DNA from 2 places in the Agrobacterium sp. NPDC090273 genome. Region 2 is predicted to be linked to the other one. Evidence: riboswitches for the same ligand, from Rfam matches in the RefSeq annotation. Region 2 holds a riboswitch; the other holds the start of a gene.
The links. Region 2 has a riboswitch for thiamine pyrophosphate ahead of ACIQT8_RS17750 (ABC transporter permease). Riboswitches for the same ligand answer to the same signal wherever they lie in the genome.
Positions count from the first base shown of each region.

Region 1: another riboswitch for thiamine pyrophosphate. It lies ahead of thiC (phosphomethylpyrimidine synthase ThiC); the one in region 2 lies ahead of ACIQT8_RS17750 (ABC transporter permease).

Region 1 covers NZ_JBIVYN010000007.1:21,868-26,481, reverse strand. The annotation lists gene ACIQT8_RS18525 (acyl-CoA dehydrogenase family protein) at 1-861, opposite strand, end outside; gene ACIQT8_RS18520 (acyl carrier protein) at 861-1,112, opposite strand; TPP riboswitch at 1,294-1,404, shown strand; gene thiC (phosphomethylpyrimidine synthase ThiC) at 1,500-3,320, shown strand; gene thiO (glycine oxidase ThiO) at 3,322-4,329, shown strand; gene thiS (sulfur carrier protein ThiS) at 4,298-4,495, shown strand; gene ACIQT8_RS18500 (thiazole synthase) at 4,500-4,614, shown strand, end outside.
Region 2 covers NZ_JBIVYN010000006.1:277,892-282,505, reverse strand. The annotation lists gene ACIQT8_RS17760 (carbohydrate ABC transporter permease) at 1-329, shown strand, start outside; gene ACIQT8_RS17755 (alpha-glucosidase) at 333-2,324, shown strand; TPP riboswitch at 2,361-2,463, shown strand; gene ACIQT8_RS17750 (ABC transporter permease) at 2,594-3,379, shown strand; gene ACIQT8_RS17745 (ABC transporter substrate-binding protein) at 3,376-4,320, shown strand; gene ACIQT8_RS17740 (hydroxyethylthiazole kinase) at 4,332-4,614, shown strand, end outside.

The DNA.
Region 1 (4,614 bases), on a different contig from region 2:
CAGCTTGGTCGAGACTTCGGCAAGACGGATGGCGCCTGGTGGTGCGGTGCCTGGCGATTTGCGTGCCGCAGCGCGTACGAAAGATTGCGCTCTCAAGACAGCGTCAGAAGCGATACCGTACCAGACCGCGCTCCACAGCAGATGCGATGTTGCAAGCATCGATTGTGCAGCGATCTCGGCAAATGGTTTCGGAAAAATCTGGGTGGCCGGCGCCTTGCCGCGAAACAGGAAGCCGTCGGAGCAGGTGCCGCGCATGCCGAGCGTGTCCCATACGTGGGTCTTCTCGAGCGTATACTGGTCTTTCAGGAAAACCGTCATCACCTGATCGGTGGGTGCGGCGTCAGAATGCGAGCGCGAGGTGATCAAAATGGCGTCGGCGTCGCTACCGTAGGAAATGACGGTGGCGTCCTTTTCCAGCTGGCAGATATCGTCCTGGATATCGATTGCGCAGATGGAGTTGCGGAGATTACCGCCGATGCCGCCTTCCGTCGTCGCCGATCCGAGCAGGAGTTGTTCGCCCGCAACACGGCGCATGAAAGCCGCGTGCCAGTCGCTTTGTTCGCCGTGCTCAACGAGGCTCGACAGTTTGATATGATGCATGGCGAAAATCATCGCCGTTGCCGAGCATGCCTGTCCCAGGCGGACGCAGATATCAGCGATCGCCTGCAGGGAGGCAGCTTCGCCGCCAAGGTTTTCAGGAATTTGAATTCCCAGCAGCCGTTCGTGCCGCAGTGCTGCTACGGCCTCATGGGGAAACCGGCCGGCAGCATCGACATCATCGGCATGTTTTGCGGCAATCGCCGCGACTTTGCCCGCACGCGCGGACAGAGCTTCATCTATCGGCGCCACGGTGACGTTCATCAGGCGGCCTCTTTTCCGTCGAGGATGAGCTTGACCGTTTCTTCGATCGCCTTGATGCTCGCAAAGGATTTGCGGTTGAGAAGATTGTCGGGGAACTCGATATCGAATGCCTCTTCGATGCCGAGCATCAGTTGTACTGACGCAAAAGACGAAAGCCCCGCCGCGTAAAGATCAGCCTCATCGGCGATCGTTTCGACAGGGGTGGGAAGCTGGCCGAACTTTGCCAGTATTTCACGAATAGTCGCGTTCATTTGGACGTGTCTCCCATGAAGTCATATTAGACGCTTTGAATGTTATGGTTACATTCCAAACGATAACATTCAACTAAACCGTTAGGTTAACTGCAACTAACAGCAGCATGCGACAAACAGTCGATGCTGCCAAGTGTCGATATCGCTCCTTGACAAAAGCGGGGATGTGCATTTTCTTTCGGTCATTCACCAGGGGTGTCCCGCAAGGGGCTGAGATTCTGCTGTTATGCGCAGTGACCCGTTGAACCTGATCCAGTTCATACTGGCGTAGGGACGGTGCAAAGACCAAAGGGTTTGCTGACGCTTGACGTTCATGCAGCACCTTGCGGTATTTTCCATCATTCCGGCTCGAACTGGGTCTCCACTGTCAAACTTTGGAGCCTCAAGATGAATATCGTTGCCAAGACTACCCCGCCCGTCGTCACCACCGGGCCGCTGCCTGCCTCCACGAAAGTCTACAGGCAAGGCGTCCTGCATCCGGAAATTCGCGTGCCTATGCGCGAGATTGCGGTCCATCCGACAGCGGGCGAACCGCCAGTAACAGTCTATGATTCCTCCGGCCTCTACACCGACCCTTCCCACATCGCCGCCATTGAGCGTGGCCTTCCACGCCAGCGTCGCGACTGGACGCTGGCCGGAGGTGATGTCGAGGCTTACGACGGACGTCACGTCAAACCGGAGGACAACGGTTTTGCGACTGGCACCCGCCTGACGCCTGAATTTCCGTTACGCTATCAACCGCTCAGGGCCAAAGACGGCAAGGCCGTCACCCAGCTTGCCTATGCTCGGGCCGGTATCATCACGCCGGAAATGGAGTTCATCGCCATCCGGGAAAACCTTGGGCGTGAGGCGGCCAGGGAAAAGCTTGTGCGTGACGGCGAGAGTTTCGGCGCGCATGTTCCTGATCACGTCAGTGCGGAATTCGTTCGTCAGGAGGTGGCTGCGGGCCGGGCGATCATCCCCGCCAACATCAATCATCCCGAACTGGAGCCGATGATCATCGGCCGCAATTTCCTGGTGAAGATCAACGCCAATATCGGCAATTCGGCCGTTACGTCCTCGATGGCGGAAGAGGTCGAAAAAATGGTCTGGGCGATCCGTTGGGGCGCCGACACCGTTATGGATCTTTCAACGGGTCGCAACATTCACAATATCCGAGAGTGGATCATCCGCAATTCGCCGGTGCCGATTGGCACTGTGCCGCTCTATCAGGCGCTGGAAAAGGTGAATGGCATTGCCGAAGACCTGACCTGGGAGGTCTTCCGCGATACGCTGATCGAGCAGGCGGAGCAGGGCGTAGACTACTTCACAATCCATGCCGGCGTCCGGCTGCATTACATTCCGCTCACCGTCAACCGCGTTACCGGTATCGTGTCGCGTGGCGGTTCGATCATGGCCAAGTGGTGTCTGCATCATCACAAGGAGAGTTTCCTCTACGAACACTTCGAGGAAATCGGCGACATCTGCCGCGCCTACGATGTTTCTTTCTCACTCGGCGACGGTCTGCGTCCGGGGTCAATTGCCGATGCCAATGATGCGGCGCAATTTGCCGAACTGGAAACGCTGGGTGAGTTGACCAAAATCGCCTGGGCCAAGGATTGCCAGGTGATGATCGAAGGCCCTGGTCATGTGCCAATGCACAAGATCAAGGAGAACATGGACAAGCAGCTTGAAGTCTGCGGCGAGGCACCGTTCTACACGCTCGGGCCGCTGACGACGGATATTGCTCCGGGTTATGACCACATTACGTCTGGTATCGGCGCTGCGATGATCGGCTGGTTCGGCACGGCAATGCTTTGTTATGTGACACCGAAAGAACATCTCGGTCTGCCTGATCGCAATGACGTCAAGGTGGGTGTCATTACCTACAAGATTGCCGCCCACGCAGCCGATCTCGCCAAGGGACACCCGGCTGCGCAGGTGCGTGACGATGCGTTGTCGCGCGCCCGTTTCGAGTTCCGTTGGGAAGATCAGTTCAATCTTTCGCTCGATCCCGACACGGCGCGTTCCTTCCATGATGAAACGCTGCCGAAGGAGGCGCACAAGGTCGCGCATTTCTGCTCGATGTGTGGTCCCAAATTCTGCTCCATGCGGATTTCGCATGACATCCGCGCCGAGGCGCAGAAGGAAGGACTGGAAGCAATGGCGGCCAGGTTCCAGGAGGGTGGGGAGCTCTATCTGCCTGTCGATCCTTCGACTGGCGCTTAGCATGCGTATCCTGATCAAGGGAACGGGCGTCGCGGGTTTAACCGCGGCGTTCGAACTGGCTTTGGCGGGTGCTTCGGTCGAGGTTGCGGATGCCGCTGCCGAACCGTTTCGCGGCGCTTCCTGGTATGCAGGCGGAATGCTGGCCCCCTGGTGTGAACGCGAGAGTGCAGAAGAGGCTGTACTAACGCTTGGTCAGTCTGCACTGGACTGGTGGGAGCGGGCCACCCCCGGCCTCGTTTTCCGCAATGGCACGCTTGTTGTTGCGCCGGCGCGCGATCGCGCCGAGCTTTCGCGTTTTGCCTCCAGAACCAGTGGCTACAGATGGCTGGATGAGGATGGGATTGCAGCTCTCGAGCCCGATCTTTCGGGGCGTTTCCGTTTCGGGCTGTATTTTCCGGAAGAAGGCCATCTCGATCCGCGCCTTGCGCTGAAAGCTCTTCATGCGCGCCTTCAGGGCATGGGTGTCGCCTTCCATCTGGGCATGGGCCAGCTGGAGGAAAATACGTTCGACCGTGTGGTCGATTGTGTCGGCCATGCGGGGGTTGGTCGGCTTCCCCGGCTTCGCGGTGTTCGTGGCGAAATGCTTTATCTCGCCACACAGGATGTTTCGCTGGCCCGCCCTGTCCGCCTGCTGCATCCGCGTATCCCGCTTTACATTGTGCCGCGTGAAGGCGGGCGCTTCATGGTCGGGGCAACGATGATTGAATCCGAGCATACCGGACCGATCTCGGTCCGCTCGACGATGGAATTCCTCAATGCTGCCTACACCATTCATCCGGCTTTCGCCGAAGCGGAGATACTCGAAACAGGCACCGGTATCCGCCCTGCATTTCCCGATAACCTGCCGAAGATCAGCGAAAGCGGCAGGACCATTCTCGTCAACGGTGCGCACCGGCACGGCTTTCTTTTGTCGCCAGCGATGGCGCGCGAAGCTGCGCGTATCGTCTTCAGTGATCTATCTGCAAAGGACAAACAACATGAAACTTCTGGTGAATGGCGAGGAGCTTGATTTCGCCGCAGACACATTGGCAGCACTGCTTGCCGATCTTGAGTATGAAGGCGAATGGCTGGCGACGGCGGTCAATGGCGACCTCATCCATTCGGACGAGCGTGCCGCGTGCAGGTTGAAGGATCGCGACCGTATCGAAATTCTCTCGCCGATGCAGGGGGGCTGACGGAATGTTGACGTTTTACGATCGCGAAGTCTCTTCCCGTCTGCTGCTTGGTACGGCCCGCTATCCATCGCCTGCCATTCTTGAAGAGGCTATCCGGGCAAGTGGCACGGAAATCCTGA
Region 2 (4,614 bases):
TCGAAAATGCCGCCATGATCGACGGGTGCACCCGCATCGGCGCATTGTTCAAGGTGGTCGTACCGCTCTGTGCACCTGGCGTTTTCACGGCCGGCATTCTTGCCTTCGTCAACGCCTGGGATGAATTTCTCCTGGCACTTTCATTCAACTCGAACCCGGCTCTTCGCACCCTTCCGGTGGGCATTCAGCTCTACCAGGGCGAGTTCGCTTTCCCCTGGCCTGTCATTTCGGCAGCACTGGTGGTCGGCATTGTGCCTGTCGCAATTCTGATCGTCATTTTCCAGGAGCGGGTTGTTTCCGGGCTCACTGCAGGCGGTCTAAAAGGTTAAGTCATGTTACTTGAAAAGACTGATGAAGGCTTCACGCTGTCGATCGACGGACGCGTGGTCCTGACCCATACCCCAAAAGAACCAGCCTTCTTTGCCGGTTTCGGTCAGGAGCGGATGGATATGTATCGCGGCAACTTCGATATCGAAGACTATGTCGTCGAACGTTCGCCGCTTCATCACGCTAATGTCGATCGCAATACGATCTCGCTGGCGTCGGCGGAGGGACAGCCGCCGCGATTGCAATTGACGCTGGATGGCAACACCCTTCGCTTTACGGCACTTGACGAAAGCATCAATCGCCTCTGGCTGCGGACCGTTGCAGAGACTGACGAGCATGTGTGGGGTGGTGGCGAGCAAATGTCCTACTTCGACATGCGTGGCCGGCGTTTTCCGCTCTGGACCTCCGAACCGGGCGTCGGTCGCGACAAGACGACAGAGATCACATTCAAGTCTGACGTCAGTGGCAAGGCAGGGGGTGACTATTACAACACCAATTACCCCCAACCGACCTACCTCTCGTCTCGCAGATACGCCCTCCACATAGAGACCAGCGCATATTCCGCCTTCGATTTCCGGAGCGATGATTTTCACGAGCTGGAGATCTGGGCAATTCCGGAAAAGATCGAGTTTTTCTCAGCCGATAGCTTTGCCGATATCGTCTCGATGCTCTCTTCGCGTTTCGGTCGCCAGCCCGAACTGCCGGAATGGGTTTATAACGGCGCGATCATTGGCTTGAAGGACGGCGTGAATTCCCTTGCGCGGCTGGAAAAAATCATGGCTGCCGGCACCAAGGTTTCCGGCCTATGGTGCGAGGATTGGGTTGGCCTTCGTCAGACGTCGTTCGGTGCGCGCCTGTTCTGGGACTGGCAGGCCAATGAGACACGCTATCCGCATCTGCGCCAGAAGATCGCCGAACTTGCCGATCAAGGCATTCGTTTCCTCGGCTACGTCAACCCCTACCTTTGCGTTGATGGCCCACTGTTTCCGATTGCTGAAAAAGCCGGTTACTTCGCAACCGACAAGGACGGAAAGACTGCACTGGTCGATTTTGGTGAGTTCGACTGCGGCGTTGTCGATTTCACCAATGCGGATGCAGCAATCTGGTTTGCCGAAGAAATCATCGGCAAGAATATGCTCGACTTCGGTCTGTCCGGCTGGATGGCGGATTTCGGCGAATACCTGCCGATCGACATTCACCTGGCCAACGGCGTGGATGCAAAACTGATGCATAATGCCTGGCCAACTCTCTGGGCCGAGGTTAATGCCAGAGCTGTTGAAAGTCGCGGCAAGACCGGTGAGACACTGTTTTTTATGCGAGCAGGCTTCACCGGGGTTCAGGCACACTGCCCGCTTCTGTGGGGCGGAGATCAATCGGTCGATTTTTCTCGACACGATGGCCTTGTCACGGTCATGTCAGGGGCGCTTTCCTCCGGCCTGCTTGGCAACGCCTATCACCATTCCGACATTGGTGGCTACACCAGTCTGTTCGGCAATGTGAGGACACCGGAGCTGATCATGCGCTGGGCGGAAATGGCTGCTTTTACGTCCGTCATGAGAACCCATGAAGGCAACAGACCCCGTGACAACATTCAAATTGACCAGGACGATGAGGTCCTGGAGCACTTTGCAAGGATGACGGCGATCTACGTTGCACTTGCACCGTATTTGAAATCCCTTTCGTCGGAGGCAGCACAGACCGGCCTGCCAGTTCAGCGTCCGCTTTTCCTGCACTTTGAGAGCGATCGACAAACCTATGCCATCCAGGACAGCTATCTCTATGGTGCAGACCTGCTCGTCGCTCCGGTATGGAAAGCAGGTGAAAATGTCCGATCTCTATACCTGCCAGGCAATATTGACTGGGTGCACCTTTGGAGCGGTGAGCGTTATGCGGGCGGCCAGAATGTCACAGTAGATGCCCCACTCGGCACGCCAGCAGTTTTCTATCGCGCCGGAAGTGCATTCAGCTCGATTTTCAAAGCCGTACAAACGATCTGAGCCGTTGACAGAAAGCTAAAAAAGCGACAGTTTCCGACCCATTCCGAGGGGAGCACCGAACGGTGCTGAGATGGCGATGAGCCGGACCCTTGAACCTGATCCGGGTCATACCGGCGTAGGAACGGAAACTGTCGCCTTACAATGGGACACTCTTTCTCTTCTCCGCTCTGCCTGGGTCTCCGTGATTGTCATGTCTGGAGATCGATTGATGATGTTGCATTACCGTTTGCTTGTCACGCGACACCTTAGATCCGTTTGCCGCTAGTCACATGCGAGCCGCTCATGCGTTGCACGGCGTGCTGATCCTGCTGATTGTATGGCAGGCAGGCACATGGCTGTTTTCGCCTCCCCGCTACATATTGCCGACGCCATTCGACGTCTTGAGCGTTTTCATTCGCCAGTCCGGCTTCCTATTCAGTCAGGCCGGGGTGACCTTGGCGGAGATGGCTATTGGCCTTGCATTGGGCATTGCCAGCGGGATTGCCGTGGCATTCTTCATCGCCGCCATGCCACGTTTGGGACGCCTTGTGTGGCCAATGGTGATTGTCCTTCAAGCGTTTCCGGTATTCGTCCTTGCTCCGATCCTTGTCCTCTGGTTCGGCTTCGGCATGGCCTCGAAGGTTGCCATGACCGCAATGATCATCTTCTTTCCTGTCGCATCCGCATTCAGCGATGGTCTCAGCAGAACCGATCGCGACATCCTGGATGCTGCCTCCCTGACCCAGGCAAGCGATTGGCAGATCCTCACCATGTTGAGGGTACCCTTGGCTTTTCCATCGCTCGTTTCCGGGTTGGGCGTTGCTGCGCCACTTGCTCCGCTTGGCGCGATCATCGGCGAGTGGGTCGGAGCGTCGTCTGGCCTTGGCTTCGTTATGATCCAGTCAAACGCCCGGATGCAAACAGACGTCATGTTTGCCGCGATGGCAATTCTGGCAGTGATTGCGGTGCTGCTTCGTCTGATTGTCGACCAAGCCACCAAGGGCTTCGCTCCCTGGGCGCACGAAGTCAAAAAACCTATTTATTCTAGAAACTTGCGGAGGAAATCCGAACCATGAAAAGAATTTTTTTGCCCCTCCTTTTTGCCGCAGCAAGTTTGCTTGTGCCGGCCCAGTCGCAAGCGGCTGACAAGCTGACGGTTCTCCTTGAGTGGTTCGTAAATCCCGATCACGCTCCAATGGTAATCGCGACGGAACGCGGACTATTTGCAGATGCAGGGCTTGAGGTTGAGCTGATCCCGCCTGCCGACCCGTCTGCCGTACCGCGTCTCGTTTCGGCAAAACAAGCCGATATCGGTGTTCATTACCAACCGAACCTTTATCTCGATCATGACGCAGGGCTGCCCATTGTCCGCTTTGGAACGCTCGTCGAAACACCGCTGAACACGATCACGGTGCTGGCCGATGGGCCGATCAAGAGCCTGAAGGATCTGAAGGGCAAAAAGGTCGGCTTCTCGGTCTCTGGCTTCGAAGATGCTATGCTGAAGCGCATGCTAGAGAAAGACGGACTGAAAAAAGACGACGTTGAACTCATTAATGTGAATTTCTCGCTCTCCCCGTCCCTGATTGCTGGCAAGGTCGACGCCACGCTCGGCGGTTTCCGCAACTTCGAGCTGACCCAGATGAAGCTTGAGGGCCATGAGGGCCGTTCGTTTTTCCCGGAGGAACACGGTGTTCCAGCTTACGACGAACTGATCTTCGTCGCACACCGTGACACCGCCTCAGATGGCCGCCTGCCACGTTTCCTCGACGCAGTTGAGCAGGCTTCCATCTTCATCACCAACCACCCGCAAGAATCGTGGCAACTTTTCATCAAGGCCTATCCGAACCTTGATGACGAACTGAACAAGTCCGCATTTTTCGATACATTGCCGCGTTTTGCCAAACGCCCGGCCGCGCTCGACACCAAACGTTACGCCAAATTTGGCGCATTCATGCAGGAGATGCAGCTGATCAAAAAGGCACCTGCAGTCAGTGACATCGCAGTGGAACTGGAATGATGACGACATCCGTGGCAGAAACAATACCGACAGCCGCGAAAGCGGCCGAGGTTCTCGAAACCGTCAGGCGGATGCGCCCCCGTGTGCATTGCCTGATGAATACGGTGGTTCAGAAATTCACGGCGGATGGCATCACAGTCGTCGGCGGAATTCCATCGATGACCACGTCGCTCGAGGAGATCGAGAGCTTCGTTATCAAGGCGGATGCCTTAACGATCAATCTCGGTACTCTCGATGCGGAGCGCCGTAAAGTTATCAGACTGGCCGTCGATATAGCCAATGCTGAAGGAAAGC